One region of the Lutispora sp. genome, then DNA from elsewhere that is predicted to be linked to it. Evidence: riboswitches for the same ligand, from Rfam matches in the RefSeq annotation. Region 1 holds a riboswitch; the other holds the start of a gene.

Region 1 (12,651 bases):
TGAATTTTGGCGAAGAGTCCTTCAGAGATGGTATAGATATTACTGCAGATGAGTTCTTTAAAAGACTTGAGGCTTCTGAGGAACTGCCAAAGACATCACAGATAAATCCACCTCAATTTGAAAGTGTATTTAGGGAAGAAATTGGGAATAATAATACTGTAATTGGAATATTAGGTTCATCCAAGCTAAGCGGTACATACAATTCAGCAATAATAGCGAAAAATATGGTTGATAATGATAATATCCATATAATAGACTCTGAGGCAGTTACCTTAGGAGCAGGGTTGTTGGTGATAAAGGCTTCGAGGCTAGCCAAGGAGGGAAGAACTGCAGAAGAAATTGTAAATGAAATTGAAGAAGCTAAGAAGAGACTAAAACAGTTTTTCATTATAGGTAATTTAAAATATCTTTACAAAGGTGGTCGAATATCTTTATCCGCTTCTGTAATAGGTTCTATTCTAAATATAAAGCCTATAATAACTACTGTTGATGGAAAGTTAGAGATGTTGGAGAAGACCAGAGGAATAAAAAAAGCCATATCTATGATGATGGATATGATAAAGGATAATGGCTGGACATTGGATGATAAGGTTATAGGAATCAATCACACACTATGCCCCGAACATATGGATTATATTGAAGAATTAATCCATATACAATATAAGCCCAGGGAGATAATAAGGGGAGAGGTAGGTTCTGTTGTAGGGACCCATGCCGGACCGGGTTGCGTGGCACTACATTTTGAATTGTAGAGGAGAGAAGTACTATGAGCAAGATAAAAATTATTACTGACAGTACATCAGACTTGCCAAAGGGTATAGCAGAGAAATACGACATTGAGGTATTACCCCTTACCATATTTTTTGACAAAGATGAATACAGAGATTGGTTAGATATTGCACCTAAAGCTTTTTTTGAGAGGATGAGAAACTCAGAAAAGTTGCCTACAACCTCTCAGGTTAATCCCAATAGCTTCCAAGAAAAATATGAATTATACCTGAAAGACTATGACCATATTATATCAATACATCTTTCATCAGATGCCAGCGGTACCTATAACTCTGCAGTAATTGCCAGGGATATGGTAGATAAGGAAAGGATTACGGTTATAGATACAAGAAACTTTACATATGGCTTTGGTCAGATGGTGGTAGAAGCTGCAAAGATGGCGAAGGATGGAAAAGCAGTGGAGGAAATTGTTGACAGAGTTAAATATCTTATAAACAATGTGAAAACTTTATTCGTAGTCGATACCCTTGAGTATCTGAAAAAAGGAGGCAGATTATCTGCTACCAAGGCAACTATAGGCACACTGCTGAACCTGAAGCCTATACTGACTGTGGATAATGGCAAGATTGTAGCTATTGATAAAGCCAGAGGTATGAAGAAAGCCTTAAAGCGAATTGTAGAGATAATGCAGGAGCAGGGAACACAATTAAATGGTCAGACTATTAAGCTAGGGCATGCAGATAGCCTTGATAATCTAAAAGATTTTGAAGCAGCAATAGAAGAAGCCTATGGCAATGTGGAAAAGGAAGAGTTTGAAATAGGCTGTGTCATTGGAGTATATTGCGGACCAGGAACAGTGGTAATACATTATGAATAAATTTTTATCAAAATAGACAAATATCTCTTGAATTAATAGATTTTATTGTATATACTCTAAGTGTAAACAAAAATTAAGATGTGTTTATATTTTTGTATCTAACATAGAATAATTTCATATAGCATGGATGATGATTGGCGGGAGATGCTCATTTTAAGAATGGGAGCCGAAGGAGAAAGTACGGAAAGGCCCGTTAAATGAAACTCTCAGGCAAAAGGACCGCATTCGGACATGACTCTGGAAAGCATATGCACCGAAGGAGCAATTCTATTTTCGTAGAAGAATCTCTCAGGTTGATGACAGAGATGGAGGCTGTTGCTTCTATCTCTTTTTGATAATATGGGAGAATAAGCAGCAATTCATGGAATATTTCTAAGTCCAAATTACCCACTAATATTTACGTATTATTAAGCAATGGGGTGAGAGGTGGTTAACCTGACAAAAAATATACAAATAATAACGAATAATGTGTCAATTTGTGATTTATTTAACAAAAATATAAATGTTACATATGTTGATGGTGGGTACTTAGATGTTTTATACGAAGTGAGAGATAGAATACACACAGGCAGTATATTAATATCCCATCCGTTGATGGGAAGCATTAAACCAAATGAGACACCTTATAGAAGTATAGTGTTGGAGAATAGGACAGGGCCTTTGGATTACCAATCCCTTTCGATTATAGAATCCAGCATAGAAAACTGTAAAAAACTGCTAAAAGACAGAACGACTCCGGATTGGACCGACAAGGTATTGGCTGACTTTAGATTTCTGGATATGAAGCTTTTGGAAAGCGCATTGGCTAGCTTAGAATAAAAATTTTATAAGTTAATATGTGAATAAGTGTAACATTTTTATCCAATGATATACATATCAAAGTTTGAAAGGGGTAGAATAATGGATAAAGTTTATGATGTCGCCATAATTGGCGGGGGACCTGCTGGTTTATCTGCTGGTTTATATGCTTCAAGAGGCAGGTTGGATACAGTGATAATAGAGAAAGGAAGATGGGGAGGACAGGCTGCAACAACTGAAGAACTTGAGAACTATCCTGGATCCATTGAGCATCCAACTGGACCAAAGCTGACAGAAAGGATGAGGGAGCAGGCAGAAGCATTTGGAACAGAATTTATTAGCGATGAGGTTGTTGGTTTTGATCTTAGTGATAAAATTAAGGTTTTAAAGCTAAAGGAAAGAGAAATAAAAACAAAAGCTATAATTATTGCTACCGGTGCTCAACATGTTAACCTAGGTGCACCAGGAGAAGATACTTTCAGAGGCAAAGGTGTTTCCTATTGCGCTACATGTGATGCAGACTTCTTTACAGAGCTTGAAGTTGTTGTAGTAGGCGGCGGCGATGCAGCTGTTGAAGAAGCAATATATCTCACTAAGTTTGCTGAAAAGGTTACGATTGTACATAGAAGAAATGAATTCAGAGCAGCAAAATCCATAGTTGAGAAAGCTTTGGCAAACGACAAGATACATGTTATGTGGGATTCTGTTGTGGAAGAAATATACGGTGACGGCATAGTAGAAGGCGTTAAGCTAAAAAATGTTAAAACTGGCGAGATAACAGATTACAGGACAGATGGAGTATTTATCTTTGTAGGTACCAGACCTGTATCTGAGTTTGTAAAAGGTATAGTAGATATGGATCCTAAAGGATATATAATAACAGATTCAGAAATGAAGACATCTGTAGAAGGCATATTTGCTGCAGGTGATGTAAGGAATACTCCTTTGAGACAAGTAATCACAGCAGCAGCAGATGGTGCTATTGCTGCAATAAGCGCTGAAAAATATATAGATAAAACCTTTGGACAATAATTATCATTTGAAATCATGTAAAGGAGGTGAAACAATGTTAGAGTTAAACAAGGAAAATTTTGAGCAAGAGGTTATGCAAGCAGAAGGTCCTGTTATCGTAGATTTCTGGGGAACAAAATGTGAACCTTGTAAGGCATTGATGCCTGAAGTAGAAAGATTAGCAGAACAATATAAAGATAAAATAAAGTTTTGCAAGCTTAATACCACTGAAAACAGAAGATTGGCTATAAGCCAAAAAGTTATGGGATTACCTACTTTCATCGTTTATAAGAATGGTGCAAAGGTGAAGGAAATAAGTGGAGCAGATAACTGTACTCCAGAAGCAATTGAAAACCTAATTAAAGAGAACATATAATGTATTCTTGGGGGTTAAAACCCCCTCCAAATAAAAGGGAGGTGAATCTCATGCGTCTAGAGTTAGGCAATATATTCATTAAGGATTTACAGTTTGGTGAGGCAACCAAAGTTGAAAATGGAGTTCTTTTTGTAAACAAAGAAGAACTTTTGGAAGCAGTTGGTGGAGACAATAGAATAGCCAGCATCGAGGTAGATATTGCAAAGCCAGGTGAAGAGACAAGAATAATGCCTGTTAAGGACGTTATTGAACCAAGAGTTAAGGTTGAAGGTCCTGGCGGAATATTCCCCGGATTTATCAACAAAGTTGATGTAGTAGGTTCAGGAAAGACTCATGTATTAAAGGGAGCAGCAGTTGTTACTGCAGGTAAGATTGTGGGATTCCAGGAAGGTATCATTGACATGAGTGGTCCTGGAGCAGAATACACACCATTCTCAAAAACTAACAATCTTGTATTAGTATGCACACCTGTTGACAATCTACCACAGCATGAGCATGAGCAGGCAGTAAGAATGGTAGGATTAAAGGCTGCTGCTTACATAGGTGAAGCAGGAAGAAATGTAGAACCAGATGAAGTGAAGGTTTATGAAACCCTTCCAGTATTTGAAGGTGCTAAGAAGTATCCTGATCTTCCAAAAGTTGCTTATGTGTATATGCTTCAAACTCAAGGTTTGCTTCATGATACCTATGTATACGGTGTAGATGCAAAGAAAATAGTTCCTACGCTCATATATCCAACAGAGGTTATGGATGGAGCCATAGTAAGCGGAAACTGTGTTTCTGCCTGTGACAAGAATCCAACATATAATCATTTGAACAATCCTATAATAGAAGACTTATATGAAAGACACGGCAAGGATTACAACTTTGTTGGTGTTATTATCACCAATGAAAATGTTACATTAGCCGATAAGGAAAGATCTTCAAACTGGACTGCTAAGTTAGCTGAATATCTTGGATTAGACGCGGTTATAGTATCAGAAGAAGGTTTCGGCAATCCAGATACAGACCTTATGATGAACTGCAAGAAAATAACAGCTAAAGGTATTAAGACAGTTCTTGTTACTGATGAATATGCAGGAAGAGATGGCGCATCCCAGTCCTTGGCAGATGCGGATAAAGCTGCAGATGCAGTAGTAACTGCAGGTAATGCAAATGAAATAATTGAACTACCTGCAATGAAGAAAGTTATAGGCGATTTAAAACCCGCAGATGTTATTGCAGGTGGATTTGCTGGAAGCTTAAAGCCAGATGGAAGCATAGTAGCAGAACTTCAGGTTATAACAGGAGCAACAAGTGAAATAGGCTTCAACAAATTATCAGCAACACAATACTAGAGCTCAGAGCTCAGTGCTCAGAACTCAGAGTTTAGATTAAATGTAAAAATTGAGATAATAAATTATAGATAATAAATTATAAAGAAAGGATGAATCGCATGTTAGAGGGCAAGAAAGTCATTATCATAGGCGATAGAGATGGCATTCCTGCTCCTGCGATAGAAGAGTGCGTTAAGACAGCAGGCGCTGAAGTAGTGTTTGCTTCTACAGAATGCTTTGTCTGAACGGCTGCAGGAGCAATGGACCTGGAAAATCAGAAAAGGGTTATGGAACTTTCCGAAAAATACGGAAAGGAAAATGTTGTAGTAGTATTAGGCGCTTCCGAAGCTGAAACAGCAGGATTAGCAGCTGAGACAGTTACAGCAGGTGACCCAACTTATGCAGGTCCTTTAGCAGGAGTCTCGTTGGGACTCGCAGTATATCATATATTTGAACTTAAAGATGAAGTTGATGCCGATGTGTTCGATGAGCAATGCGGCATGATGGAAATGGTTTTAGATGTTGATGCTATTGCAGAAGAAGTAAAGGCTATGAGAGATCAGTATTCTAAATTTTAATATCCTCATGTTTGAGAAACCAAATATGGGAGAGGAGGGAAGTTACTAACATGATTAAAGTAGTTCATTATATAAATCAGTTCTACGGTGGAATCGGTGGTGAAGAGAAAGCCGATGTTAAGCCAGAAGTAAGAGAAGGCGTTGTAGGGCCAGGTATGGCTCTTCAAGGAGCTTTAGGTAACGATGCCAAAATAGTAGCTACAATCATTTGTGGTGACTCATATTTCAATGAAAATCTGGAAGAGGCTACAGAAGAAATTCTCCAGATGGTAAAAAGCTATGAGCCGGATTTATTCATAGCAGGTCCTGCTTTCAATGCAGGAAGATATGGAGTTGCATGCGGTACTATATGTAAGGCTGTTAAAGACAGCTTAGACATCCCCGTAGTATCAGGTATGTATCCTGAGAATCCAGGAGCTGATATGTTTAAAAAGGATTTCTATATAGTAGAAACAGCCAATGCAGCAACAGGCATGAGAAAAGCAATCCCTGCTATAGCTAAGCTTGCACTTAAGCTTGCTAAGGGTGAAGCAATTGGATCTCCTGCAGAAGAGGGATATATTGCTAGAGGCGTAAGAAAGAACATATTCAGGGAAGAGAGAGGTTCTAAGAGAGCTGTTAATATGCTGGTTGCAAAACTAAAGGGCGAACCTTTTGAAACTGAATATCCGATGCCTGACTTTGATAGAGTAGCTCCAAATCCAGCAGTTTTGGATATGAAAAATGCAAAGATTGCTTTGGTTACTTCCGGAGGTATTGTTCCAAAGGGCAACCCTGACAGGATAGAAGCATCCTCTGCATCTAAGTACGGTAAATACGATATAGAAGGTGTTTTGGATCTTACTCAGGAAACATATGAAACTGCCCATGGTGGATACGACCCTGTATATGCAAATCAGGACGCAGACAGAGTATTGCCTGTAGATGTTTTGAGAGAACTTGAGCAGGAAGGAGTAATTGGCAAGCTCCATAGATATTTCTACACCACAGTAGGAAACGGAACTTCTGTTGCTAATGCTAAAAAGTTTGCTTCAACTTTTGCCAAGGAATTGGTGGCAGATGGAGTTCAAGCTGTTATACTCACTTCTACCTGAGGTACCTGCACTCGTTGCGGTGCAACGATGGTAAAAGAAATTGAAAGAGCAGGAATACCTGTTGTTCACATTTGTACAGTAGTTCCAATCTCATTGACAGTTGGTGCAAACAGGATAGTTCCGGCAGTAGCAATTCCACATCCTTTAGGAAATCCTGCACTCAGCAAGGAAGATGAGAAGGCTTTGAGAAAACAATTAGTGCTTAAAGCATTAAAAGCACTTGAAACAGAAGTACACGGTCAGACAGTATTTGACAAATAGGATAAAGGGTGGTGCTATACCACCCTTTTTAAACGAGAGTTTTTCAGGGGGTTGGAAACCCACTGAATGTTAGTTAAGTGTTTAAAAATATTTTTGGAGGTGTAATATATGACAACGCCTGTAGTAAAAGGAGCAGCATATGTGCTAGTTCATACGCCTGATATGGTTATGCACTATGGAACCACCTGCTCTTCCGAACATGAAGCAAATCCCAATTCAGAGTTTTTAAAGAAAGTACCAAGTCACTTAAGAAGCTTTGAAGAAGCAGTGAAATATGCACCAAATCAAGCATACATCGGAAATATATTACCTGATGAACTAAATAACATCCCAAGACCCTGGTACAAAAACCTGATAGCTGACGCCAAAGCCGATGGTAAAATGGGAGAAATCCTCTCTCAGGATGAACTATATATTGTGATGAAGCTATGCGATGCTTTTGATTTGGTTATGCTAGAAAAGGAGTTTTCTAATGCAGCAAAGGAGAAACTAGCAAAGAAACCATATTTCACAGAAGCAGAAATTGCAAAGATTAAGGAAGGTTTTGATGCAGCTGATATTGAAAAGAAGTTAGAAGAAGGTGCAGAACCACTTGAATATAATGGTAAAGTAGTAGGATGCGTAAAGGCTGCACATGCCACAGATAAGAATCTAACTGCTCATATAATGGCTGAGAACATTGTTACTAAAGCTACAGCTGTTATTGCAATGAAAAACATGCTATACAAAGATAATATACCAGCAGATTCCATAGAATATGTAATAGAGTGCTCTGAAGAGGCTTGTGGTGATATGAACCAAAGAGGTGGAGGCAATTTTGCAAAGGCTATAGCTGAAGTTGCAGGATTAGTGTCTGCTACAGGTTCAGATACAAGAGGCTTCTGTGCAGCACCAACTCATGCTCTCATCAATGCTGCAGCCATGGTAAAATCCGGCCTGTACAAGAGCGTTGCTATAGTTGCAGGTGGAGCTACTGCAAAGCTTGGTATGAATGGAAGAGACCACGTAAACAAGGATGTTCCTATACTGGAAGATTGTCTTGGAGCCTTTGCTGTACTTGTAACTGAAGATGATGGTGTAAGCCCAGTTCTTAGAACTGACATAGTTGGAAGGCACACTGTAGGAACAGGATCATCGCCACAGGCGGTTATGGAATCCATAATAACCAAACCATTGGATAAAAACGGTCTTAAGATTACTGACATTGATAAATACTCTGTAGAAATGCAGAACCCAGAAATAACTGAACCAGCTGGTGCAGGAGATGTTCCATTAGCAAACTTCAAGATGATTGCAGCTTTGGGAGCTAAGAGAGGCGATATAGACAGAGCAAGTATGCCTGCTTTCATTAAAGAACATGGCATGCCTGGTTTTGCACCTACTCAGGGTCATATTCCTTCAGGTGTTCCATTCGTTGGAGCCGGAAGACAAATGATAATGGATGGAAAGATTGAAAGAGCCATGATAGTAGGTAAAGGAAGTCTTTTCTTAGGAAGAATGACCAATCTATTCGATGGTGTATCAATTGTTATGGAAAAGAACTCTGGAAAAGTTGAGGAAACAGGAGCAGTATCTAAAGAAGAGATCAAGGGAATGGTAGCAGAAACAATGAAAGAATTTGCAGCATTCTTACTTAACAGAAAGTAGGGGTGAATAAAATGGATGATATAAGGACCATGATAGGGGAGGTATTCAACGAAGTTGCTGACGCCATATTGACAGGGAACTTTGGTAGTAAAGTTAAAGTTGGACTAACCACACTTGGAAGCGAGCATGGAACCGAAGAGCTGGTTAAAGGCGCAGAACTGGCGGCTAAAAAGTACAATGATTTTGAAATTGTACTCATCGGTCCTAAAGTTGATACTTCTCTTAGAATAGTTGAAGTAGATTCTGAGGAAGATATGCATAAAAAAATGGATGAACTGCTGGATGCAGGAGAATTGGATGCAGCAGTCACCATGCACTACAGCTTTCCTATAGGTGTTTCTACGGTAGGTAGAGTAGTAACGCCTGGTTTTGGTAAAGAATTGATTCTTGCTACTACTACAGGCACTTCCTCTACTCATAGAGTAGAAGGAATGGTAAAAAATGCTCTTTATGGGATAATAACTGCAAAGGCATTAGGAAATGAAAATCCTACTGTAGGCATACTGAATGTTGACGGAGCCAGACAGGTTGAAAGAGCGTTAAAAGAGCTGAAAGAGAGAGATTACGACATAAACTTTTCTGAGTCTGTAAGAGCTGATGGAGGATGCATCATGAGAGGCAATGACCTTTTGGCTGCAGCTTCAGATGTAATGGTGTTAGATACCTTGACAGGAAATATTATGATGAAAATATTCTCAGCCTATACTACCGGCGGAAGCTTTGAATCCTTGGGTTATGGCTATGGTCCTGGTGTAGGAGATGGCTATGACAAGATAATATGTATATTATCAAGGGCTTCAGGTGCTCCTGTAGTATGTGAGGCTTTGAGATACGCTGCCTCCTGTGCACAAGGAAAGCTTACTGAAGTAGCAAGGGAAGAATTCAACAAAGCTAGAAAAGCTGGATTGGATGACATTCTAAAGGGACTCACTGCAGAAGTTAAAAAGGCTGATGCAGAAGAAGTGAAGATGCCTGATAAAAAAGTAGTAACCAAATCCATAGCAGGAGTAGATATATTGGAACTGGAAGATGCCGTAGCTACATTAGCAAAAGCAGGTATTTACTCTGAAAGTGGAATGGGTTGTACAGGTCCTATAATTCTCACTGCCGATGAAGACTATGAAAAAGCAGTTGAGGTATTGTTTGATAATAAACTCATAACTCAAAAACCATTGGATTGTAATTGCTAATTAACTTCCCGCTCCGAATGGAGTGGGAAGTTCTGGTTATTTCTTGCCTGTTTATGCTATAATATTAACTGAAAAGTATATTTAAGAGGTAATTCAATATAATATTAGTATAATAAGGCAGGAATTTTAAAAGTGGTGTAGAATATGTAATTAATATTGCATATTTTATATAAAAATTAAGGGGGAAGATGCAATTGACAAAAAGAAATATTAGTCTAATATTAGCTCTAGTTATGATTATGAGCTTATTTGCAGGCTGTGCAAAACCTGCAGAAACTCCAGCAGAATCAACTCCAGCTGAGACTCCTGCAGAACCAGAAGCACCAAAGTATTCCTTTGGTATGGTTACAGATGTTGGCGGTATCGGTGACAAATCCTTCAACGATTCTGCTTGGGCAGGAATTGAAAGAGCTGGTCAAGAACTCGGTGTTGAACCAAAATTATTACAATCCACAAAACAAGATGACTATCCTCCAAACCTTGGAAGTATGGCTCAGTCAGTTGATTTAACATTGGCTGTAGGTTTCTTGTTTGAAGATGCAATGAAGACTGCAGCAGATCAGTATGCAGACAAGTTATTTGGTGTTATCGATACAGTAGTTGATAAACCAAATGTTATGTCAGTAACATTTAAAGAACATGAAGGTTCCTTCTTAGTCGGTCTTATTGCCGGTCTTACTACAAAAACCAATACAGTAGGTTTTGTAGGTGGTATGGACTTCCCAACAATCCATAAGTTTGAAGTTGGCTTTATAGCAGGTGTGAAATCAGCAAATCCTAATGCTAAGGTTATAGTAAACTACACAGGTGCTTTTGATAACCCTGATAAAGGCAAGGAAGTTGCATTGACTCAGCATCAACAAGGTGCAGACGTTATATTCCATGCTTCCGGTGCTTGCGGAATTGGCGTTATTCAGGCAGCAGATGAGAAGGACTTCTGGGCAATTGGTGTTGATATGGATCAGTCCGCAGAATCCACAAAGAACAAAGTTCTTTGCAGCATGATAAAGAGAGTTGACACAGGTACTTATACAGTTATAAAAGCATATGCAGATAATGCCTTCAAAGGCGGCGCAGCTAATGCTATAGAACTTGGTCTCAAAGAAGAAGGCGTTGGCTACAGCGATGGTGGAAACAATGTTTCTGCAGAAGTAGCAGCAGTTGTTGATAAATATGAAGCAGCAATCAACGATGGTACTATAGTTGTTCCTTCCACAAGAGAGGAATTGGAAGCATTCAAACCAGTTGAAATCAAATAATATTTGCTATTAAATAATAAAAGCTAGATGCGTAAGCCTCTAGCTTTTATTTTGATTTAATTGTATAATACTTTTAGCCTGATTAAATATTTGTGCTAGGAAGGTGGGAAAATTATTGTCGGCTGTTATTGAAATGAAGGGTATTGGTAAGTCATTTCCCGGCGTAAGAGCTAATGATAATGTTAATTTAACGGTTAATGAAGGCGAGATACATGTTTTACTTGGAGAAAACGGCGCTGGAAAATCAACATTAATGAATATACTATATGGACTATATACTCCTGATGAAGGAGAAATATATGTAAAAGGAAATAAAGTCAGAATAACCAATCCCAATGTGGCAATTTCTCTCGGTATAGGCATGGTACACCAACATTTTATGTTGGTTCCACCCTTTACTGTGGCGGAGAACATCGTTTTGGGCGCAGAACCCAAAAAAGGTTTGTCTCTAGATATGAACAAAGCTATTTCTGATGTAGAAGAATTGTGTAAAAAGTATGAGCTAAAAGTAGATCCGAGGGCAAAGGTTCAAGACATTTCTGTAGGTATGCAGCAGAGAGTAGAAATTTTAAAAACCCTGTATAGAGGAGCTGAAATACTGATACTGGATGAACCAACAGCTGTATTGACTCCCCAGGAGATAGAGGAGCTTGGAATAATATTAAAAAGTCTTGTAAGTCAGGGTAAATCCATAATACTCATCACTCATAAGCTCAAGGAAGTAATGAGCATGAGCGACAAGGTTACAATAATCAGGAGAGGTAAGGTTATTGATACGCTGAAAACTTCTGAGACAAGCATTGAAGAACTTGCAGAAAAGATGGTAGGCAGAAAGGTAAGCCTGACTGTGGAAAAAGGTGAAGCAAAACTTGGGGAACCCGTGCTTCAGGTAAAAGGTGTCAAAGCATTGGACAATAGAGGTTTGGAAGCGGTAAAAGGAGTAGATTTTGAAGTTAGAAGCGGTGAAATTCTTGGTATTGCAGGAGTAGATGGCAATGGACAGAACGAACTGGTACAAGCAATAACAGGCTTAAGAAAGGCTGAAGCTGGTGAAATACTGATAAATGGCAAGAATATTACAAATTTAACTCCAAAGGAGATAATAGACAGTGGCTTAGGTTATATTCCGGAGGATAGACACAAAAGAGGTCTAGTACTGGATTTCCCATTGTATGAGAACAGTATTCTTGGTTCACAAAGAAAACAGGCTTTCAGAAAGGGTCTAGGCTTGGATTATAGAAAAATCAGAGAATACACCAAGAAGCTTATTAATGAATTTGATGTCAGAACACCAAATGAAAGGGTTTCTGCCAAATCACTATCAGGGGGAAATCAGCAAAAGCTTATTCTAGCCAGAGAATTAGACAGAGATCCTTCATTGCTTATTGCTTCCCAGCCTACCAGAGGATTGGATGTTGGTGCTATAGAGTTCGTGCATCAAAGGCTTATTGAACAGAGAAACAAAGGGAAGGCAGTTCTACTAGTATCATTGGAACTGGATGAGGTAATGGATTT
Region 2 (12,651 bases), on a different contig from region 1:
TATTGTATAAAGTGGTCTTGTTTTGTCTCCTAGAGATGTGACTGAGTTAATCAATCCCTTTGTATAAGGATGTTTTGTGTTATTAAACAACTCCTGGACATTGGTCTCTTCAACAATCTGTCCAGCATAGAATACAATTACATCTTCACATGTTTCGGCAATAACACCTAAATCATGGGTAATCATAATCACCGAAGTTTCATAGACATTTCTTAGCTCATTGATCAATTCGAGAATTTGCGCCTGAATAGTAACATCTAATGCAGTAGTAGGTTCATCTGCAATAAGGAGTTTAGGATTGCATATTAAAGCCATGGATATTACTATACGCTGAAGCATGCCCCCAGATAACTGATGAGGATAATTTTTCATCACTACTTCAGCCCTTGGTATTCCCACTTTCTTTAACATCTCTAACGCCTTATCCTTCATATCTTTTTTTTTCAAATCTGTGTGAAATTTCAAAACCTCTATAATCTGATACTCTATATTAAATATTGGATCCAATGCAGTCATAGGTTCTTGAAAAATCATTGATATTTCTTTTCCCCTTACCTTTTTCATATAAGATTTATCTACTCTAGCCAAATCGATAATTTTACTATCTTTTTCAAAGAGTATCTGCCCACGGGTTTGCTTCAAAGGGTAATCTAAAAGCTGCATAATGGATAAAGCGGTAATGCTTTTGCCGCAACCTGATTCACCAACAATGCCTAAACTCCCTCTTTTCTTTACATTGAAACTCACATTATCTACTAGAATTCTGGAGGATTTTTCACCTATAACATCTATACCAAGATTCTTTATTTCAAGAATATTGTCCATAGTCTATACTCCTTATAATTTAAATTTAGGGTCAAGTACATCTCTCAAACTATCTCCCATAATGTTAAATGACAAAATAGTTATTATTATAAAAGCTGATGGTGCAATTGCCAACCATGGTGCCAATTCCATATACTTCCTACTTTCACTTAGCATTGATCCCCAGGATGGATCTGGTGGTTGTATACCTAAACCCAAAAAACTCATAGAGGCTTCTGTAAGTATGGCTCCTGATAAAGCAAGTGTAGCCTGAACAGTAAAGGGAGCCAAAATATTAGGTAAAATATGTTTCAGTATGATTTGAATATCTCTCAATCCTATACTCCTTGCACTGGTGATGTACTCCATGGACTTTACAGAAATTACTGATGCTCTTACAGTTCTAGTAAATACAGGAGTATTAACTATACCAATAGCAATCATTGTATTGGTAAGACTTGGCCCTAAGACAGCCACTATAAAAAGGGCTAACAATATCGAAGGAAATGCAAAAAGCATGTCCATGATACTCATAATAACAGTTCCAATCTTACCCTCATAATACCCAGCCACAAGACCAAGGATTAAACCTGAAGTAGCAGAAATCCCTACCGAAATTAGCCCTACCCATAGAGATACCCTTGCACCATAAACTATTCTGCTGAACACATCTCGGCCAAACTCATCGGTTCCAAAGAAATATTCTGAATTAGGAGGACTAAGTTTAATTTTTGCATTCATTTCTGTAACATCATGATTTGCTATATAGGGTGATAAGAGTGCCATTATGATGATAATCAGCACTCCTATCATTCCAAGCCTTCCTACCCTATCCTTCAGTAAACCCATAAACACTTCCTTCAATGATTCCATATAATCACCTTCCCGCCTTGTATGTTATACGAGGATCAATATATGTGTATAGAATATCAACAGTCAGATTCACAATTACATATACGAAAGCAATAAATAATACACAACCTTGAACAACTGGAAAATCTCTCTGATTAATGCCTGTCAAAGTCATCAATCCTAAACCTGGAATGGAAAAAATCTGCTCAATTACAACCGCTCCACCGAGCAAGCTTCCAATCTGCATACCTATCAGAGTGATAATAGGTATTAATGCGTTTTTTAAGGAATGAACAAATAATACTACTTTCTCGGAAGCTCCTTTTGCCCTAATAGTTTTAATAAAATCCTGTCTTAGAGTTTCTAAAAGAGATGATCTTGTCATTCTCATTACTGATCCTGCCATGCTACTACCCAATATTATTGCGGGAAGGAACATAATTTCTAAGTTTCTTATGGGATCAACAGTTATGTCTACATATCCCACTGAGGGATAATAATTAAAACCCTTTGATAAAAGCAATATAGCTAAAGTAGCAAGGGCAAAGCTAGGCACAGATACACCAAGAAGTGATATAAATCTTACAAAACCATCAATAATCGAATTTCTCTTCATTGCAGAGAGAATACCTAAAGGTATTGCGATAATCCATGAGATAATTGCTGCCATAATGGTAAGCTGAAAAGTTATTTTGAACCTGCTCATTATCTCAGGAAATATATCTTTTCCAGTTCTGAAAGATGTGCCAAAATCCCCTCTTACTGCTTTACTTATCCAATTTATGTACTGTTTATATAAAGGTTGATCTAGACCTAATTTTTTTTCAAGTTGAGCCCTTAATTCAGGAGTTTCTTCTATTCCCAACATTCCTGAGATAACATCACCTGGTATAAATTGCATTATTAAAAAAATCATTAGGCTTATTCCTAGTAATATGGGTATAAGTAACATCAATCTTCTTATTATGTATGCTCTCATATAGCCACCTCTTTTTAATAAAGGGTTAGTATTTAACTAACCCTTTATTATCTTTTATTCGATTATAATTTCCTTAAAATCTTCTGCATTAAAAGTCCAAGGATTGAAGTTCTTAACTTCTTTTCTTACAAAATAGTACTCCATTGGCGATGCTATGAAAAGATTAGGGCAGTCATTAAGAATAAGCTTTTGTGCTTCTTTATATATTTTTTCCCTTTCGTCTTCGTCAACAGTTTTCTTTCCTAAATCACAAAGTTTATCCACGTCAGGATTTGAATAACCCCATACATTAGCAGAACCCTCGGTGGAGAAGAAGAATGCGACAGCCCTGTTAGGATCACTTCCTGCTCCATTTCTTCCTGCCATCATCTCGTGTTTTTTATTACTCCAAGCATCAATATATTGACCAGTTTCAAGATTCTGTATTTCTGCTTTTATACCTATTGCTTCTAATTGTTTTTGAATAATCTCTCCTGTTGACCTGATATCATCCAATAATCCTACAGCTATAGTTGTTTCGAAGCCATTTGGATAGCCTGCTTCAGCCATTAGCTGTTTAGCTTTTTCAATATTTTGCTTGTATAAATCCTCGCTTGCATAATCAATAGCCCATCTTCCCATAGCTGAAGGTACAAATCCTGAAACCTCTGCCTCACCGTCATAGGTCATATCAATTATTTCTTGTCTGTTAATAGCATAGCTTATAGCTTGTCTTACGCGTGGATCCTTAAATTTGTCCAGGGTAAGATTAAAACCTAAGTAAGTGTAATCATTAGATTGATAGCTTTTTATTACAATATCTTCATTTCCTTCAACTAATGGCTTGGAAGCGGCTGGTAGTTTTACAAGATGAACATTTCCTGTTCTTAAAGCTGCTATTCTTGACGCTTCATCTGTCATTACATAGTATTCAATGGCGTCCAATGTTGGTTTGCCTTCTTCAAAATAATCTTCATTTTTTACTAATACAATTCTATTATCTGGTATCCATTCTTTCAGTTTGAAAGGACCAGTTCCACATGCAACTTGCATAAGATTCCCATTCTCTTCAACAACTTCCTTTGGCACAATTGCACCATAAAGGCTTGTTAAGTTTGTTAAAAATGGAGCAAAAGGTTCCTTAAGAGTAAACTTGACCTCATAATCTCCCAAAACTTCAATAGATTCAATCATATTATAATAGGATTGGCCTATTGCTGCTGTTGCAGGATCAAGAACACGTTCAAAGGAATATTTAACATCATCTGCCACCATTTCCCTGCCATTATGGAATTTAACTCCCTTTCTAAGCTTAAAAATATAAGTCACATCGTTAGGCTGCTCCCAAGACTCAGCCAGCTCCGGAATAAAGTTCATATCGTCATCGACATCTATTAAAGCATTATATATCTGACCGAAAATTCTGATTGCAGCTGTTGCCGAAATAGTATGTGGATCAAGACCTGAAGGCTCTGCATCTGTACCATATTTAAGGACTTGTTCTACCTTTGGTTTTTCCTCATGTTGTTCAGCACCTAAGTTATCTGCATTTTCAGTAGGCTCCTTAGCACATGCTGAAAAGATCAAACTAAGAATTAGAATAGTAGATATAACTAACAATAATTTCTTTCTCATTGATTTGCCCTCCTCAAATTTCTTAAAACACAGTTATGCATATCTCTTCTAAACTGATTGAGATTGGTATTTCTCCAGTCACCCATGAGTCTGTTGGTAAAAATAACTGCAGCTATGTGATTTCTTCTGCTTATCCATATTGAAGTTCCTGTAAATCCGCTATGACCACACCCTTCAGGATAGACATCGCTTAATTGCCAACCTAATCCTCTTCCTTCTCCATAATCATCCATAGATTTAATCAACAACTCATCCTGTGTGGTCAAATAAGCTTTCCCAATTTCCGAATAAGAATTTACATCGGCAAAAATACCTGCATGTCCAGCTACACCGCCAAAAAAATAATGAGAGTTACCATCATTGACTTCCCCTATCAACTCCTTTTTATTACTTCTCCAACCATCAAAATTGATGTTTCTGTCTAGACACATCTTCTCTTCTATAATGTTTCCCATTGAGCTAGGTGCAATATTTGTCTTGCGTCTGGGTTTGTAACAAATGTTTTCAATTTTTAAAGGAATTTTTATGTAGTTTTTTAATGCATCTTCCAAATCCATTTTGGTAATTTCTTTGATTACTTCCCCCAAAATCATAAAATTTATATCGCTGTACAGAGTCCCCTCAACTTTATCATACTTCCCTACAACTATATTAAGTACTTCTACAAAACTACCTTTCTCTGAATAGAATGGGTACCAATCTATTAGTCCAGAGCGATGTGTCAAAAGCTGCTCTATGGTGACGCTTCTTATTTTTTTAAGTTTTTCATATGCGGCAAAGCTTTCAAAAATATCCCCTATTGTGCTATCCAAGTAAAGCTTTTCCTCATTGATCAGATTAAGTATAATGGTAGAAGTTACAATTTTTGTTAGCGATGCTACATCAAACATGGTATCAATATTGGCATCTCCAATGGATTTCTCATATAATACATTATTTTCATCAAATATCTTAATGACCGCTGAGGGAAAATAATCTTTTTCATAGTAGTACTTAACTACCGAATCAATTTCCTTTTCTAAACTCAAAAAACCACCCCTAGCAAATCATGATTGCATTAATAATACCAAAATGCTTTATATAATTATCGGCTTGGAATTACAAGTTTACCCATGATTACTTCTCTATTAGCACCAGTTGCACCTGGTATATTATTTGTCTTTCCAAATAGAAACTGGTTTCCTAATACAGCAAAAGCAACAGCTTCTTTAGCATCAGCTGGCAATCCAAGTTCATCCATATTATAGACATCCAATCCAGAATACTTTTCCAGCAGATTAACTACCATTTTGTTATGAGCTCCTCCACCACCAATATAAATTTCATTAATCCATGTTACGGGCTTTACATATCTATCTATCTGATGACAAACAGTCTTTGCTGTATAAGCAGTTATAGTTGCAAGGATATCTTCATTTCTAAGATTCCTTTTTAACCCATTATTATATAACTGCATTGCATATTCTTTATTATAATACTCTCTTCCAGTGCTTTTCGGTGGATTGACATATAAGTATCTATCACTAGCAATAATTTCATCTAACCATTTCTCATCAATGCTACCTGTCATAGCAATCTCACTGTTTAAATCAAAGTCTAGCTCACCATTTGTAATAATTTTTGTTATTGCATCAATAAGCAAATTTGCAGGACCAGTATCAAATGCAAAAACATCCTCGCTTGAGCAACCTTTTGGTAGAACAGTAATATTGGCTATGCCTCCTAGATTGAGCATGATTCTTCCTTTTTCATTATTAGAAAATAGAATGTAGTCTACGAAGGGTACCAAAGGGGCTCCTTGACCACCGTAAGCCATATCTGAAGGTCTGAAATCACCTACTGTTATACAGCCAGTCTTTCCAGCAATATTAGCCAGTTCACCTATTTGAAATGTACTCCCTTTGTGAGGCATGTGGTATATTGTTTGGCCATGAGAACTTATGAAATCAATATCTTCTGTGCTTATGCCTGCTTTTTTGCACACACTAATGGCTGCATCAGCAAACTTGTTTCCTAAGTATGTATTCATGAAGCATATATCTTCCAATGTGGCAGTTTCATTACTGCATATCTTTTCAAGCTTTTTCCTTTCAACTACAGAATAGTCTACTGTAATAAACTCTATAAGTTTAAATTTAGTTTCCCTGCCAACTCCCTCAATTTCAACTATACAGGAATCAATTCCATCCAGGGATGTACCTGACATCAATCCAATAGCTATTCTTGATTTTTTATTGATTATATCATCCAATAATTTTCTCATAATTTAAACCCTCAATAAAATTGAAATAATATTTCAATTTTATTCTATATTCTTTGAATTGTTATGTCAATATCTGTTGGTTCCATAATTTTTAATTAAAATCAATAACAACATTTACTAATATAATGCTTAATAGAAAAAGCGATTGGCTTTTTACCAACCGCTTTTGTAGATTTATATTTATTTTTTCATGCCAGTATAAATCAATATGGCATCTCTTAAAAACTCTGCTGTACCTGGCTGCTTATCATCATAGTAGGCTTTGAATCTTTCATCATCTACATACATCTGGGCTAACCCAGCGTGGGCTTCCTTGCTGTATTGACTCCAGTAAAAAGTTAACCACTGTTTATGAAGATCAGCGGCTTTTTGAGCCAATTCTCCAGCCGGATCACCAGTTTTAAAGGCTTCAGCCAGTGTATCCCTGAATTCCTTTTCCAGCTTTACAGCTTTATCATATTCTTCCTGAGTCATATTCATCAGCTTTTTATTTGACTCATCTACAGCCTCATTGCCATACTTTTCCCTAGCTTCATTGCCATATTTTTTCTCGTTTTCTTCTATCATCTTTTTCTTAAAACCTTCAAATTTCTCTTTATCACTCATAATAATCCTCCCTTCCATAAAGGCAATGGTTTTTTCTACATTTTCAATCAGCCTGTCTATTTGTTGTCTTTTTTCAAGGAGCTTTTCCCTATGGTCTCTAAGTGCATCAGCTTCGTTAAAAGCAGGCGAACTGAGTATTCTTTTTATATTATCCAAGCTCATATCCATTTCTCTGTAGAACATTATTTGCTGAAGTCTGTCAACTTCTTTCTGACCATATATGCGATATCCTGATGAATTGATTCTTGCCGGCTTAAGAATCCCTATTTCATCATAATATCTTAAAGTTCTGGTGCTTACACCTGCCAATTTAGCCAGCTTTTGCACAGTGTATTCCATGTCATTGCCTCCTTTCAATAACAATATACACCTTTACGTTACGTCAATGTCAACAACTATTTAAATATTTTTTCTACTGTATTTCTCCCTGAAACTTCTTCAACAACATCTAAGAAATCTGTAATATGGGCATTTTTCAACTTATATCGTTGGTAATAGGTCCGTATTATTCTAAAGAAATTTTCGTCGCCTACAGCATTTCTTAATCTATGCAAGACTAAAGCACCTTTTTTATATATGACATCATTATATTCCTTCCAGCTTGTAAAGTTCATGACTGATGCCTCTATAGGATGATCTGTAGATTCGAGACTCTCATAATTCTTCATTAATGAATTTATTCTATAATCATTCCCTAGTCTATGTGCAAGATAAAGCTGAGTAGAGTAATTTGCAAATCCTTCATCAAGCCAAGGTGAACTATGTTCATCATTTCCTACCGTCACATACCACCACTGATGGGCCCCCTCATGAGCTATTACACTTATTAATTTATCTATATCTTTATAATGACTTTGTCCTAAAGCTATAAGTTGGGGATATTCCATTCCTCCTCCTGTCAAATAGGTTTCTACTATTGAAAATTCCTTATAAGGATAGTCTCCGAATACTTTATTGAAATAAGCAATAACATCTGCTCCGATTTCATCGGCTTTTTGCCCCAACTCTTTGTTTTTCTCAGTATAATAGTTTTTAATTATTACTCCATCAACGTCAAACTCCTCAAGGATAAAGCTTGGGCTGCTCACCCAGACGAAATCCCTGACCTTTTCTGCCTCTATCTCTATTATTTTATAACCATCCTCATCGCTTTCCCTTTCAGAAACTATTCTACCTGTAGAAGCAATTGTCTCATCAGCAGGAAGCTTTATCACAACCTTGTAGTCGGCAATATCACTGTAATTGGACTCACCAATGTTATGATAATTCCTTATCTGCCATCTACCCTCTTCCTGGGCAGCCAGTATTGGATACCAATAAGTAAGCTGTGTTATATCTTTATATTGTCCAAATCTGGTTGTGCTTACTGGAACCTTCACTAAAAACTCTATTTCAATTTCTACACTGTGATTTTCTTTGATAGGATTATCCAATGGAATGTCTATATAAAAATCATCATAACCTTCAATAGTTTCTTTTCCTAGTTCCATATCTTCTATTTTCACACTTGTTAACTTAATAAATCCTGGATCAAAGCCTTGGGGATAGCATTTCTCTGGTGAGCCTATAGCAGGAACTGTACTTAGGTTTCTATATAGATTGGGATACAGATATAATACTATGTTCTTAACGGGAACACCTTGATTATTCACATAAGTAATATTCTCTTTGCATTTTAATATATTATAATCTTTTTGATATTCCACAGAAATATTGTATGCATTATTGAAATGCTCCTTTTCTTCTATAGCTGGTACTGTCTGAGGCAATACCATACTGCAACCTGTGAGAAGGCTAAAAGCGACAATTAACTGTATTAATATCAATTTTATCATTCTTCTATCACTCCCTGGCTTATTTAAAAGTTAAATCTTTATAATCATTTTCTCATTTCTAATCTATACTGTATATCTATTTTATCTATGAAAAAAAGAGATAGATTTATACTTCCTATGGGCTATTAGAAATTTGATTAATTTATCAACATTAATCAGCAAATAGTTATAAAAATATCAATTGTTGAATTCCCATAGATTTACTTGTATAATTATAACAAGCGATTTTGCAATAAGTAAATAACAGCCCAGATGATAATGACGAGAGATATCATAATTGATAGCCGAAGGAGCAATTATATCAATAAGCCATATTAATATATACACTCTCAGGCAAAAGGATCGTCATTGGATGGACCTCTGAAGAGTCCGTATATAAGCGGCGCCGTAGGGGAAATACACTGTGGGTGTAGAAGCTCTCAGGTAAAAAGACAGAGGGATATAATGGCATATATAATTGTGTGCTATTATATCCTTTTATATTTTGTACAGATTACAAATATACATATATTAAGTTTTGTGATTAATACTAAAACAAATAATAAAAAGGAGGATTTTTACTATGAGTGAACCTAAAAAAACTGCCCTTTACAATGCCCATGTAAGATATGGTGGAAAAATCGTTGACTATTCAGGTTGGGCTTTACCAGTACAATATGAAGGTTTGACAACAGAACATGAAGCTGTGAGAAATAATGCCGGACTGTTTGATGTATCTCATATGGGAGAAGTTGAAGTCAAAGGCAGCCAAGCAACAGATTATGTGCAAAATTTGGTTACAAACGACATATCAGCTATGAATGAACATCAAATAATCTATTCACTTATGTGCTACCCAAATGGAGGCATAGTAGATGACCTTTTAGTCTATAAATATACAAATGATTATTACATGCTTGTAATAAATGCAGCTAATACTGATAAGGACATTCAATGGATGAAGGACAATGTGGGAAGCTATGATGTAGAAATCAATAATATCTCACCTAATGTATCAGAAGTAGCTTTGCAAGGTCCTAAGGCAGAAGAAATATTACAGCAGCTCACAGATACTGATTTATCAGAAATTCCATTTTTCTATTTTAAGGAAGATGTTAATATTTCAGGTAAAAAGTGCCTTGTTTCCAGGACTGGGTATACTGGAGAAGATGGATTCGAAATATATATGGAACATGAAGATGCAGAATATCTATGGGATAAAATATTAGAGGCAGGAAAAGATAAAGGCATCAAACCTGCAGGTTTGGGCTGTAGAGATACTCTAAGATTTGAAGCAAATCTACCCCTTTATGGAAACGAGCTTTCGCCCGAAATCACTCCCTTAGAGGCTGGACTTGGTTTCTTTGTAAAGCTGAATAAACCTAATTTCATAGGTAAAGAGGCTCTTGAAAAACAGAAGGCTGAGGGTTTGAAGAGAAAGGTTGTCGGTTTTGAGATGATTGAGCCTGGTATCCCGAGACATGGATATGATGTATTAGCCTATGGCAAAGTCATAGGATTTGTAACCACAGGATATAATTCACCAACTTTAAAGAAAAATATCGGCTTTGCAATGGTTGATATAAAGTATTCGGAGCTTGATACAACAATCGAAATTCAAATCAGAAAGAGAACAGCAAAGGCTAAAGTAGTAAGCAGAAAGTTTTATACAAAAAACTATAAGAAAGGCTTATAAAGGAAACATTTATAACTATCACGGAAGCCTTTCTTGAAACCCATTACGGAAAGTAAACATTAAGGTAGAATTATACTTTACTATGGGTTATTAAAAATAAATAAATAAAAATATCATAATAGGAGGAAGAAAAAATGGAAGTAAAAAATGATTTATTCTATTCAAATGACCACGAATGGGTAAGAGTTGAAGGAGAAAAAGCTTATATAGGTATTACAGATTATGCTCAACATTCTTTGGGTGAGATAGTGTACGTGGAACTGCCAGAGGTTGGCGACGAATTTGCTGCAGGAGATGTTTTTAGTGTCATTGAATCAGTAAAGGCAGCTTCCGACTCATATCTGCCTGTTTCAGGAAAAATAGTTGAAGTTAATGAAGAATTATCTGATTCACCACAATTGGTTAATGAAGATCCTTATGGAAGTTGGATAGTAGTTGTTGAAATGTCCGACAAATCAGAGCTTGATGATCTGATGAATGCTCAGGAGTATGAGGAATTCTGCAGTAAGGAGGATTAATATGCATAGGTATATACCAAATACCGAAGCTGACAAAGGATTGATGCTTGATAGTATAGGAGCTCAATCTATAGATGATTTATTTGCAGACATACCAAAGAACCTTAGGCTAAATAGAGAACTTGATTTGCCTGAACCTATGTCTGAGATGGAGTTGTCAGCCCATATGAAAGGTTTAAGCAGTAAAAATAAAAATACTGAGGATCTGGTATGCTTTTTAGGGGCAGGGGCTTATGACCACTATATCCCCTCCATTGTAAAACATCTGGCAATGAGATCAGAATTTTACACTGCATATACTCCCTATCAACCTGAAATAAGCCAGGGAACATTACAAGCCATATTTGAATATCAAACCATGATATGTAATCTGACAGGCATGGAAGTGTCAAATGCTTCCATGTATGATGGAGCAACCGCCTGTGTAGAAGCTGCTATGATGGCTGTGGAGAGTGCCAGGAGAAGTTCAATAATTGTTTCATCAACAGTACATCCAGAGGTTAGGAAAGTTATAAGAAGCTATATGAAATTTAGGGATGTAAAAGTAATTGAAGTAGATATGGCAGATGGTGCAACAGATTTGGAAAAACTGAAATCTCTTATAGATAAAGATACAGCAGGAGTTATAATACAGAGTCCCAATTTCTTCGGCATAATTGAAGACCTTACCGAAGTAGAAAAAATAACTCATCAGAATAAGTCTTTGCTCATCAATTATGTTGACCCCATATCTCTTGGAATTTTGAAAAGTCCATCCGAGTATGGTGTTGATATTGTCGTTGGAGAAGGCCAATCCTTAGGGAATAGTTTGAATTTCGGTGGGCCCTACTTAGGCTTTATGGCTACTACTTCAAAGCTAATGCGCAAGATGCCTGGCAGAATAGTAGGACAATCCAATGATGTAGATGGGAAAAGAGCTTTTGTCCTTACACTACAAGCAAGAGAACAGCATATACGCAGATATAAGGCAACATCTAACATATGCTCCAACCAGGGCTTAAACGCTCTGATGGCTGCAATTTACATGACGACACTAGGCAAAAAAGGATTAAAAGAAGTTGCTCACCAAAGCACCCTAAAGGCTCATTATGCTTTTAGTAAGCTCACAGAAAGCGGTAAATTTAAACCATTGTTTAACAAACCTTTCTTCAAGGAGTTTGCAATAACCAGTTCAGTTGAAAGCAGTAAAATCAATAAACAATTGTTGGAACATAACATTCTAGGCGGTTACGAACTGGAAAAGGATTACCCTGAGTTGAAAAATGGTCTATTGCTTTGTGTCACTGAAAAGAGAACAAAGGAACAAATCGATAAGCTTGCTCAAGTAATGGAGGTGATATGATGAAGGACTATAACAAATTGATCTTTGAAGTTTCCAAAGAAGGCAGAAAAGCTTACAGCTTACCTCCTTGTGATGTTGAAGAAAAGGAACTTAACAGTTTGATTCCTGATTCTCTCCTTAGAGACGATGAAATTGATTTGCCAGAGGTTAGTGAAATCGATGT

What was found. Region 1 has a riboswitch for glycine ahead of ACESM9_RS01555 (GrdX family protein). Riboswitches for the same ligand answer to the same signal wherever they lie in the genome.
Region 2: linked by a shared signal. The riboswitch ahead of gcvT (glycine cleavage system aminomethyltransferase GcvT) and the one ahead of ACESM9_RS01555 (GrdX family protein) in region 1 are both predicted to bind glycine.

The regions. Positions count from the first base shown of each region.
Region 1 is NZ_JAWLCK010000004.1:42,678-55,328, forward strand. Features, by position in the region: gene ACESM9_RS01545 (DegV family protein) at 1-752, shown strand, start outside; gene ACESM9_RS01550 (DegV family protein) at 767-1,606, shown strand; glycine riboswitch at 1,735-1,838, shown strand; gene ACESM9_RS01555 (GrdX family protein) at 2,033-2,425, shown strand; gene trxB (thioredoxin-disulfide reductase) at 2,507-3,436, shown strand; gene trxA (thioredoxin TrxA) at 3,471-3,791, shown strand; gene ACESM9_RS01570 (glycine/sarcosine/betaine reductase component B subunit) at 3,842-5,128, shown strand; gene grdA (glycine/sarcosine/betaine reductase complex selenoprotein A) at 5,227-5,685, shown strand; gene grdB (glycine reductase complex selenoprotein B) at 5,736-7,040, shown strand; gene grdC (glycine/sarcosine/betaine reductase complex component C subunit beta) at 7,149-8,687, shown strand; gene grdD (glycine/sarcosine/betaine reductase complex component C subunit alpha) at 8,699-9,877, shown strand; gene ACESM9_RS01595 (BMP family protein) at 10,072-11,136, shown strand; gene ACESM9_RS01600 (ABC transporter ATP-binding protein) at 11,252-12,651, shown strand, end outside.
Region 2 is NZ_JAWLCK010000014.1:3,875-16,525, forward strand. Features, by position in the region: gene ACESM9_RS03980 (ABC transporter ATP-binding protein) at 1-825, opposite strand, end outside; gene ACESM9_RS03985 (ABC transporter permease) at 838-1,677, opposite strand; gene ACESM9_RS03990 (ABC transporter permease) at 1,682-2,635, opposite strand; gene ACESM9_RS03995 (ABC transporter substrate-binding protein) at 2,690-4,249, opposite strand; gene ACESM9_RS04000 (serine hydrolase domain-containing protein) at 4,246-5,277, opposite strand; gene ACESM9_RS04005 (anhydro-N-acetylmuramic acid kinase) at 5,334-6,512, opposite strand; gene ACESM9_RS04010 (MerR family transcriptional regulator) at 6,693-7,457, opposite strand; gene ACESM9_RS04015 (M1 family metallopeptidase) at 7,514-8,953, opposite strand; glycine riboswitch at 9,304-9,398, shown strand; gene gcvT (glycine cleavage system aminomethyltransferase GcvT) at 9,516-10,628, shown strand; gene gcvH (glycine cleavage system protein GcvH) at 10,763-11,146, shown strand; gene gcvPA (aminomethyl-transferring glycine dehydrogenase subunit GcvPA) at 11,148-12,488, shown strand; gene gcvPB (aminomethyl-transferring glycine dehydrogenase subunit GcvPB) at 12,485-12,651, shown strand, end outside.